3 regions of the Paraburkholderia sp. MM5496-R1 genome follow, and region 3 is predicted to be linked to each of the others. Evidence: predicted binding sites of a transcription regulator. Region 3 holds the regulator's gene; each other region holds the start of a gene.
The links. The regulator LexA, encoded in region 3, represses DNA repair genes until DNA is damaged. The targets are predictions, from matches to a motif close to ACTGTATNNNNATACAGT.
Positions count from the first base shown of each region.

Region 1: the regulator LexA is predicted to act here: its motif matches at 1,453-1,470, upstream of recA (recombinase RecA).
Region 2: the regulator LexA is predicted to act here: its motif matches at 2,119-2,136, upstream of OKW38_RS23705 (PA0069 family radical SAM protein).

Region 1 covers NZ_JBNDLT010000002.1:3,213,561-3,216,833, forward strand. Annotated here, with positions in the region: gene OKW38_RS21935 (sensor histidine kinase N-terminal domain-containing protein) at 1-518, opposite strand, end outside; gene OKW38_RS21940 (response regulator) at 528-1,316, opposite strand; gene recA (recombinase RecA) at 1,572-2,648, shown strand; gene recX (recombination regulator RecX) at 2,656-3,273, shown strand, end outside.
Region 2 covers NZ_JBNDLT010000002.1:3,579,036-3,582,308, reverse strand. Annotated here, with positions in the region: gene OKW38_RS23715 (PQQ-dependent sugar dehydrogenase) at 1-206, shown strand, start outside; gene OKW38_RS23710 (NINE protein) at 405-872, shown strand; gene OKW38_RS23705 (PA0069 family radical SAM protein) at 909-2,060, opposite strand; gene OKW38_RS23700 (Lrp/AsnC ligand binding domain-containing protein) at 2,206-2,694, opposite strand; partial or broken gene OKW38_RS23695 (D-amino acid dehydrogenase) at 2,742-3,273, shown strand, end outside.
Region 3 covers NZ_JBNDLT010000002.1:845,232-848,504, reverse strand. Annotated here, with positions in the region: gene OKW38_RS10740 (DUF2939 domain-containing protein) at 1-217, opposite strand, end outside; gene OKW38_RS10735 (hypothetical protein) at 337-681, opposite strand; gene lexA (transcriptional repressor LexA) at 784-1,434, opposite strand; gene OKW38_RS10725 (sulfate ABC transporter substrate-binding protein) at 1,746-2,792, shown strand; gene cysT (sulfate ABC transporter permease subunit CysT) at 2,950-3,273, shown strand, end outside.

The DNA of each region.
Region 1 (3,273 bases), 2.4 Mb from region 3:
TCGACGGTCGTGTAGGCGACGCGGATGTCGTTGCCGCGCAGCACGTCGTCGCGGAATTCGACGAGGCCCGGTGGCGGGCGGTCTTCCTCGTGCGGCAGCGGCATGTCACGCTCGCCGGCCACGAGCTCGCCGCGCGTGCCGAGCACCTGAAAGAACACGCTGTCGACGTTGTCGGCACGCAGGAAATCGCGCGTCGACTCGGGCAGCGACAGCTCCGCGACGCCGTTGACCGGATGGATCTGGCGCGCGAGGACGTAGGCATCGGTTTCGAGCGCGCGGTCGAACGGCCCGTTCGCGATCGACTTCGCGACCAGATAGGTGACCGCGAGGCTCATCGGCCACAGCAGCAGCAGCGGCGCGAGCATCCAGTCGAGAATTTCGCCGAACAGCGAGCGCGGACGCGCTTCGGCCGCGGCTTCGGTTTCGTCGGGCGGGGCGAACGGATTGGCGTAGCGCGCGTCGCGCGCCTCGTCGAGGTCCGCAGCGTGCGCCGTGGCGCGATCAGCGCGTGCGGACATCGCTGGCCTCTATTTGTAGTGGTGGCTCGCCGGCATCGCGGTGGACGACGGCGCGGTGGACGATTGTGCCGCTTGTGCCGTCTGCGGCTCGGAGCCGGCCGGGGTGGCGGGCGCGCCCGCATTCGCCGGCGGCGCCGCTTTTTCGAGACAGTAGCCGAGCCCGCGCACGGTGATGATGCGCACGCCGCTCGGTTCGATCTTCTTGCGCAGCCGGTGCACGTAGACTTCGATCGCGTTGTTGCTGACTTCCTCGCCCCATTCGCATAGATGGTCGACGAGCTGCTCTTTCGAGACCAGCCGGCCGATCCGTTGCAGCAGCACTTCGAGCAGCCCGAGTTCGCGCGCGGACAGATCGATCGCCTGGTCGTTGACGTAGGCGATGCGGCCCACCTGATCGAACGACAGCGAGCCATGCCGCACGACGGTCGGGCCGCCGCCCGCGCCGCGCCGTGTCAGCGCGCGCACGCGCGCTTCGAGTTCGTTCAGCGCGAAGGGCTTGGCCATGTAATCGTCGGCGCCGAGGTCGAGGCCTTTGACGCGTTCGTCGACGCTATCGGCGGCGGTCAGGATCAGCACGGGCAGGTTCGAATTGCGCGCGCGCAGGCGGCGCAGCACCTCGAGCCCGGACATGCGCGGCAGGCCCAGATCGAGGATCAATAGGTCGAACGTCTGCATTGACAACGCGGTATCGGCTTCTACGCCGCTTTTCACGTGATCGACCGCATAGGCCGATTGGCGGAGTGATCGAACCAGACCATCCGCGAGTATGCTGTCGTCTTCGGCAATCAGAATTCGCATGATGCGCCAGCCTGGCTTTGCCGGCACCGTGGGGGGGGGCCCCGGCGCGCAGCGGTCTCCGAACATTTTGTGGGTAGTTGGGGCGATGCGACAGTAAAAGATGCGCGTTCGCATCACAATCGCGCTTGCCAAAACTACTGTTTTTTTATACAGTGTCTGCGTTTCGTGTGATGTCCTGGAGACTCCGCTCAATTCGAGTGGAACCACGGGTGCACACCTGCCTCAGACGCCGTTCATCATAGCAAAGGACGATTCATGGAAGAAAGCAAGAAAGGCTCGGCTGGACTGACTGCTGAAAAGAGCAAGGCTCTCGCCGCCGCGCTCGCGCAGATCGAAAAGCAGTTCGGCAAAGGGTCGGTCATGCGGCTCGGCGCAGGTGAGGCAGTCGAAGACATCCAGGTGGTCTCCACCGGATCGCTCGGCCTCGACATCGCACTGGGCGTAGGCGGTTTGCCGCGCGGCCGCGTGGTCGAAATCTACGGTCCGGAATCGTCCGGTAAAACCACGCTGACGCTGCAGGTCGTCGCCGAAATGCAGAAGCTCGGCGGCACCGCGGCGTTCATCGACGCGGAACACGCGCTGGACATTCAATACGCGGGCAAGCTCGGCGTGAACGTCGCCGACCTGCTGGTCTCGCAGCCGGACACCGGCGAACAGGCGCTCGAAATCGCCGACGCGCTGGTGCGCTCGGGCTCGATCGACATGATCGTGATCGACTCGGTCGCGGCGCTGGTGCCGAAGGCGGAAATCGAAGGCGAAATGGGCGACTCGCTGCCGGGTCTGCAGGCGCGTCTGATGTCGCAGGCGCTGCGCAAGCTGACCGGCACGATCAAGCGCACGAACTGCCTCGTGATCTTCATCAACCAGATCCGCATGAAGATCGGCGTGATGTTCGGCAACCCGGAAACCACCACGGGCGGTAATGCGCTGAAGTTCTACGCGTCGGTGCGTCTCGACATTCGCCGCATCGGCTCGATCAAGAAGAACGACGAAGTGATCGGCAACGAAACCCGCGTGAAGGTCGTCAAGAACAAGGTGGCGCCGCCGTTCCGTGAAGCGATTTTCGACATCCTGTACGGCGAGGGCATCTCGCGTCAGGGCGAAATCATCGACCTCGGCGTGCAGGCGAAGATCGTCGACAAGGCCGGCGCATGGTACAGCTACAGCGGCGAGCGGATCGGTCAGGGCAAGGACAACGCGCGTGAATTCCTGCGCGAAAATCCGGATATCGCTCGGGAAATCGAGAACCGTATCCGCGAATCGCTGGGCGTCACCGCGATGGCGAACGCCGTGACCGGCGCGGACGCTGAAGTCGCGGGCGAAGAAGAGTAAGCATCAAGTGATACGCAAAGGCCGGCCGCTGTCCGGTTTCGACTCCGGACGCTATCCGGACGGCCCGCGCGACGTGGCGGACGGATCGCCTGAGTCCGGCGACCCGTTCGAACCGTTCGACGCACATGACCGTGCTGCGGGCCGCGGCCCGCAGCGTACGCGGTCTGCGCCCGCTGCAGCGTCGTCCAGCCGGGATTCCTCCGGACTCGATTCCCCAATCCCCTCCGAGGTCACCTACACCCGCTCGCGTCGCCAACCCGGCGAAGAGAAGCCGGGCCAGTCCGACAAAGACGACAGCAGAAAATCCCAACGCCCCGCCCGTTCGCTGAAAGCGCGCGCGCTCGGCTATCTGTCGCGCCGCGAATATAGCCGCGCCGACCTCGCCCGCAAGCTGAAGCCTTACGTCGAGGAAACCGATTCGCTCGACACGGTGCTCGACGCGCTGCAGGCCGAAAACTGGCTATCCGACTCGCGCTTCGCGGAAAGCCTGATCCATCGGCGCGCATCGCGGCTCGGCACGAGCCGCATTCTCGGCGAACTGAAGCAACACGCGCTCAACCCGGCGCTCGTCGAAGAGGCGAGCGCGCAATTGCGCGAAACCGAACTCGCGCGCGCCCAGGCGGTC
Region 2 (3,273 bases), 2.7 Mb from region 3:
AGAAGGTCGGCTACCGCGTCGTGCGCGTGATCACCGACCCTGACGGCAGCCACGCACGCCAGCAGGTCTTTGCCGAAGGCTGGCTGCAACCCGGCGAATCGGTCTGGGGCCGCCCCGCCGACGTGTTGCCGCTGCCAGACGGTTCGCTACTGATCAGCGACGATACCGCCGGCGCAATCTATCGCATCACGTATTCAGCGCCGTAACACGCGGATGCACGCATGTCCGGCTGAACGGCTGCACTCACCCTGAGCCAGGTCCGGCGCATCTCGCCACCCCGCTTTCAGCCTGGGCGATCGTCCTCCACGTGACCACCCGCGCGCCGCAGGCGTAGAATGCGCGTCGGTCCGCGCCCCCGCGGCGCGCCGCTCCTTTCGACCGCCCGTCACTCTGCCCACGCGTTCATGCCCACCGCTGCCTCGACTTCCCCGCGCTTCAGATCCAAGACGCTCACCGCCGCGTTGGCGTTCCTGTTCGGCAGCCTCGGCGCCCACCGCTTCTATCTGTACGGCACCCGAGACATCTACGGCTGGGCGCATCTACTCGGCACGCTGATCGGCATTCCCGGCGTGATGCTGCTGGTCGCGACCGAGCGCGCGTCGATCCTGGGCTGGGTCCTCGCGCCGATCGGCGCGGTTTCGCTGTTTGCCGCGTTTCTGGCGGCGCTCGTCTACGGGCTGCGTCCTGATCAGAAATGGGATGCGCAATTCAACACCCACACGCAACGCAAAAGCCGCTCCGGCTGGACGGTCATTTTCGTCGTGATCTTTTCGCTGCTGATCGGTGCGTTTCTGCTGATGACCGGTCTCGCGCTCGCGTTCCAGACCTACTTCGAAAGTCAGGTCGAAGCGGCCAAAGCGATTTCGCAGTAATGCCCCCGTGGCGGGACCCGCAGACGTTCCTGCGCGCTAGAAAAGCCTCAGTTGCGGATTGTCGCGCGCCGGTGCGCTCACCTGCTCGGCGCGCGGCGGCTCGATCCGGCGGAAATGCGACATGTCGAGAATGCCGCGGTCGCGCCCGTTCAACCCTAACCGGCGCACGGCCTTGTGAAAGCGCTGCCTGAGCAGATCCGCCCATAAGCCCTCTCCCTTCATGCGGGTCGAGAACGAAGAATCGTAATCCTTGCCGCCTCGCATGTCGCGCACACGGCTCATCACGCGCTCGGCCCGATCCGGGAAATGTGCGCCCAGCCAATCCTTGAACAGCGGCGCGACCTCCCACGGCAGCCGCAGCACGATATAGCTCGCATTGCTGGCGCCCGCTTCGGCGCATGCTTCGAGCACGCGCTCCATATCCGGTTCGGTGACGAACGGGATCACCGGCGCGATGCTGACGCCGACCGGAATGCCCGCCTCGCTGAGCGTACGGATCGTGCGCAGCCGGCGCGACGGCGTGGCCGCGCGCGGTTCGAGCGTGCGCGCGATGTCGGCGTCCAGCGTGGTGATGGTGATCGCGGCCATGAATTGCCCGCGCCCGGCCATCGGCGCAAGCAGGTCGATGTCGCGCTCGATCAGCGATGATTTGGTGATCGCCGCGAACGGGTGGTTGCGCTCGCTGAGCACCTCGATCACACGACGCGTAAGACGCAAGTCACGTTCGGCCGGCTGCCATGCATCGGTGGCGACGCCGAGCGCGATCGGCTCGGGTACATAGGATTTCTTCGACAGTTCCCGCTCGAGCAGCTCGGGCGCGTTGATCTTCGCGTAGATGCGGCTTTCGAAATCGAGCCCGGGCGACAAACCCAGGTAGCTGTGCGTGGGCCGCGCGAAGCAATAGATGCAGCCGTGTTCGCAGCCCCGGTAAGGATTCAGCGACACATTGAACGGAATGTCCGGCGACGCATTGCGTGTGAGGATGGTTTTTGCGCGCTCCTCGAACACCTGCGTGCGCAGGACCTTCGGCTCCCCGTCTTCGTCGGCCGTCTGCCAGCCGTCGTGGACGGCTTCGCGCTGGTCGACTTCGTAGCGGCCTTGCAGGTTCGTGACCGCGCCGCGCCCCTTGCGAGGCGCCGGCGGCGCGATCGGAAATTCGGGAATGTCAGGGGTGTCGGGGTCATCCACGGCGGGCCACGCAAAGCAAACGCAAACAGGAAGCGCCAAAGGAAAGCGGCGCAAAACACCTGTATAAATATACAGTGTTTACGCCGTTTGTCGAGCACTTCGTTGGTCGCTTGATGCGCGTCCAACCCCGTCAGTGAACCGGCACCTACTCGCCCACCGCGATCGTCAGCGTCTCCTTGATTTCCTCCATCACCACATAGCTCTTCGACTGCACCGCGCCCGGCAGCTGCAGCAGGATGTCGCCGAGCAACTTCCGGTAATCGGCCATTTCGCCGATGCGCGCCTTGATCAGATAGTCGAAATCGCCCGACACGAGGTGGCACTCGAGCACCTCGGGGATCTTCTGCACCTCGCGCCGGAACAGATCGAACATGTTGCCACTCTTGTGATCGAGCGTGATCTCGACGAACACGAGCAGCGCCGCGCCCAGCTCGGCCGGGTTCACGCGGGCGTAGTAGCCGGTGATCACGCCGTCGCGCTCCATCCGCTTGACGCGCTCGATGCACGGCGTCACCGACAGACCGACCTGCTCCGCCAGGTCCTTCATCGCCATACGGCCGTCCTGCTGCAGGAGCCGCAGAATCTTGTGATCGAGCTTGTCGAGAGCCCGCACGGGCTGGCGCTGGGTACGCATGGTGTTTTTTCTAAAAATGATGAAAATACAATAACAAAACCTGTCTCACTGCCAATAGTATAGCGGTTAACACTGGGCAAACGGCATTTCACCTCACATTGCAGCTCGCCGAATCGAATCAGATCGAAGCTCCGACGAGCGCCTTGCCCTCACTCAATTTTTGGATATCTGGAGCAGCTATGCGAGTCGTCGTTTTGGGCAGTGGCGTCGTCGGCGTGACGAGTGCGTATTACCTCGCGCGCGCCGGTCACGAAGTGACCGTTATCGATCGCGAAGCCGGCCCGGCGCTCGAAACCAGTTTCGCCAACGCGGGCCAGATCTCGCCGGGCTACGCTTCGCCGTGGGCCGCCCCGGGCGTGCCGCTGAAGGCCGTCAAGTGGATGTTCCAGAAGCACGCGCCGCTGGCGATTCGCGTCGACGGCACCGCGTTCCAACTGCAATGGATGTGGCAGATGCTGCAGAACTGCACGGCGCCGCGCTATGCGGTGAACAAGGGCCGTATGGTGCGGCTGGCCGAATACAGCCGCGACTGCCTGCAGGCGTTGCGCGCCGACACCGGCATCGAGTACGAAGGCCGCA
Region 3 (3,273 bases):
CGCCCACCTGTTGCTTCAGGCTATCGCGTAGCGCGGGAAAGTCCACGTACTGATTGACGGTTTGCACGTCACGCGCATCGGCGGCGCGTTTGAGATTGTTCACCGCGAGATACGGTGACGCATAAATAAAGCCCAGCGCGGCAATCACGATCACCACGATCAGCGTGATCAGCAGCGGCCGGGTGGCGCTGCCCTGTATGCGTTTCCGAATTGTCATCGAATGGGACTCCACGTCAGTGATGATCTAACGTCGAGCACGGCGAGGTCGGAACGATCCCATCCCACACGAATCTCTGAACATCCGAAGTGCTTGTTGCATGCGTACTCAGGATTCGCTCAGGCTTCGAACACCGCGCCGTGCACGTTGGCTTCGTCGGCTATGCAGCGATCGATCATACGGCATACGGCGTCGACCGTGCCGACCATGATCAGTCGCGACGGTCCATGATAGACCCGCACCGGCGCGCGACGCGCGGGCTCAACGATGTTCAGCGCCGAATTCAGCGACACGCGCGCGAACGCCGGCAACGACGACGGCAGACCGGAAGCTTCGGCAACCGCGTCGAACAGCGACGGCGTGCGCGCAGCGGGCGCCTCGATTAGCGCGCAGGGCGTGAGCTTGCGCAGATGGCGCAGACGGCCGAACTGGCGAAAGGGCAACAGGCGGGCAAGGCGTTCCATGAGTCTCTCCAGGCGATTCGGCGTAGATGCGGGCATAGATGCAGGCGTAAATGCGGCTTGGGTCGGACAAACCGGCGCAAGCGTTCTGGCGACAGCGACAGATCAGAACTCGCTGGGGCGGATCAGCCCGACCGCGATCCCTTCGAGCGCGAAATCGGCGCTGCCGGTTTCCACGAAGATGTTGTCGTAATCGGGGTTTTCGGCGATCAGTTCGATGCCGTTCGGCCGGCGCTTCAGACGCTTGACCGTCACGTCGTCGCCAAGCCGCGCAATGATGATCTGGCCGTCCTTCGCTTCGGTGCGCTTTTGCACCGCGAGCAGGTCGCCGTCGAGAATGCCCGCGTCGCGCATCGACAGGCCGCGCACCTTCAGCAGGTAGTCGGGCTTGCTCGAGAACAGCGCCGGGTCACACGCGTAGTGCTGCGAGATATGTTCCTGCGCGAGGATCGGGCTACCCGCCGCGACCCGGCCGATCAGCGGCAACGACAACTGCATCAGGCCCGCATGCGGCAGGGTGAACTGATACGGCGCGTCCTCCTGCCCGGACAGCAGGCGGATGCCGCGCGACGCGCCGGCCGCGAGTTCGATCACGCCCTTGCGCGCCAGCGCGCGCAGATGCTCTTCCGCGGAATTGGCCGAGCTGAACCCGAGTTCGGCGGCAATTTCCGCGCGAGTGGGCGGAAAGCCGGTGCGTTCGATCGCGCGGCGGATCAGATCGAAAACCTGCTGCTGTCGTGCGGTGAGTTTTGTCATGGCCACTGTATGTATGAACAGGTGACTGTATTTTTATACAGTATTCGGCGCATTTCAAGCTTTACTTTAAGTTCGTCCCAAGGGTCGCGCTGGGGCGTCGTTTATCGGCGACATGACGGCGTTGTCGGCGTCCCAGCAGCCGGCGCATCTGTCGTTACCACTTTTGAGTATTAAAAAATGAAGAAACATTATTTTTAATAATGAAAGCGCTTCGATAGACTGGCCTCCGGTTGGCGCTCATGTGCACGTGGCCGCGACGCAGAACAACACCAGACGCTCATCAGCGGACCATCACGCGGAGAAAAATTGAAATGAACCATCGGCATATGGGGCTTGCGGCTCGAACCGGAAAACTGATCGCGGCGCTCGCCGTCGGCGCCGCGGGTGCGTTCGGCATGTTGGGCGCGAGCGGCGTCGCGCACGCCGACACCACGCTGTTAAACGTGTCCTACGATCCGACGCGCGAGCTGTATCAGGACATCAATCAGGCATTCGGCAAGGAATGGAAGGCCAGGACCGGCGAAGCCGTCACCTTCAAGCAGTCGCACGGCGGCTCGGGCGCGCAGGCTCGCTCGGTGCTCGACGGACTGCAGGCCGACGTCGTGACGCTTGCGCTCGCCTATGACATCGACGCGCTCGCGAACAAGGGGCTCGTCGACAGGAACTGGCAAAAGCGTCTGCCGGACAACGCATCGCCGTACACGTCGACGATCGTGTTTCTGGTGCGCAAGGGCAACCCGAAGCACATCAAGGATTGGGACGATCTGGTGAAGCCGGGCGTGTCAATCGTGACGCCGAATCCGAAGACCTCGGGCGGCGCGCGCTGGAACTACCTGGCCGCGTGGGCGTACGCCGAGCATCAACCGGGCGGCAACGACCAGAAGGCCAGGGAGTTCGTCGGCAAGCTGTACAGGAACGCCGGCGTGCTCGATTCGGGCGCGCGCGGCGCGACCACGAGCTTCGTGCAGCGCGGTATCGGCGACGTGCTGATCGCGTGGGAAAACGAGGCGTTCCTGGCGCTGAAGGAGTTTGGTCCGGACAAGTTCGAGATCGTGGTGCCGTCGGTGAGCATTCTGGCCGAGCCGCCGGTCGCGGTGGTCGACAAGGTCGTCGACAAACACGGCACGCGCAAGCTGGCCGAGGCGTATCTGAACTTCCTGTATAGCGAGCAAGGTCAGGAGATCGCCGCGCGCAATTTCTATCGTCCGCGTTCCAGCAAGGTGCCCGCCGATCTGACCGCGAAGTTTCCGAAGCTGAAGCTGTACACGATCGACGATTCGTTCGGCGGTTGGACCAACGCGCAGAAGACCCATTTCGCGGACGGCGGCGTGTTCGATTCGATTTATCAGCCGCAGTAAGAACCACCGCCTGAATCACAGCCAGGGGAAAAAGGCGCGCCCAATGGGCGCGCTCGGCTAACCGGGGTCCGGTGGCCAGCAGTGCGGCGGTACCGCAGTACGGCAGCACGGCAAAACGAACAACCGCGCGAGCATCAACCACGAACGAGTATCCAGCATGACCACGTTGACCTTCCGCAAGCCGAGCGCATTGCCCGGTTTTGGCCTGACACTCGGCATCACGGTGGCTTATCTGAGCCTCGTGGTGCTGATTCCATTGGCGGCGACCTTTCTGAAAACCGCGACGCTCGACTGGGATCAGTTCGTGCGCGCGGTCACGTCGCCGCGTGTGCTCGCGTCGTATCGGCTGACGTTTTTCTCGGCGCTAGGCGGCGCGCTGATCAACGCGGTGTTCGGCTTTCTCGTCGCGTGGGTGCTGGTGCGCTACACGTTTCCGTTCAAGCGTATCGTCGATGCCGTCGTCGATCTGCCGTTCGCGTTG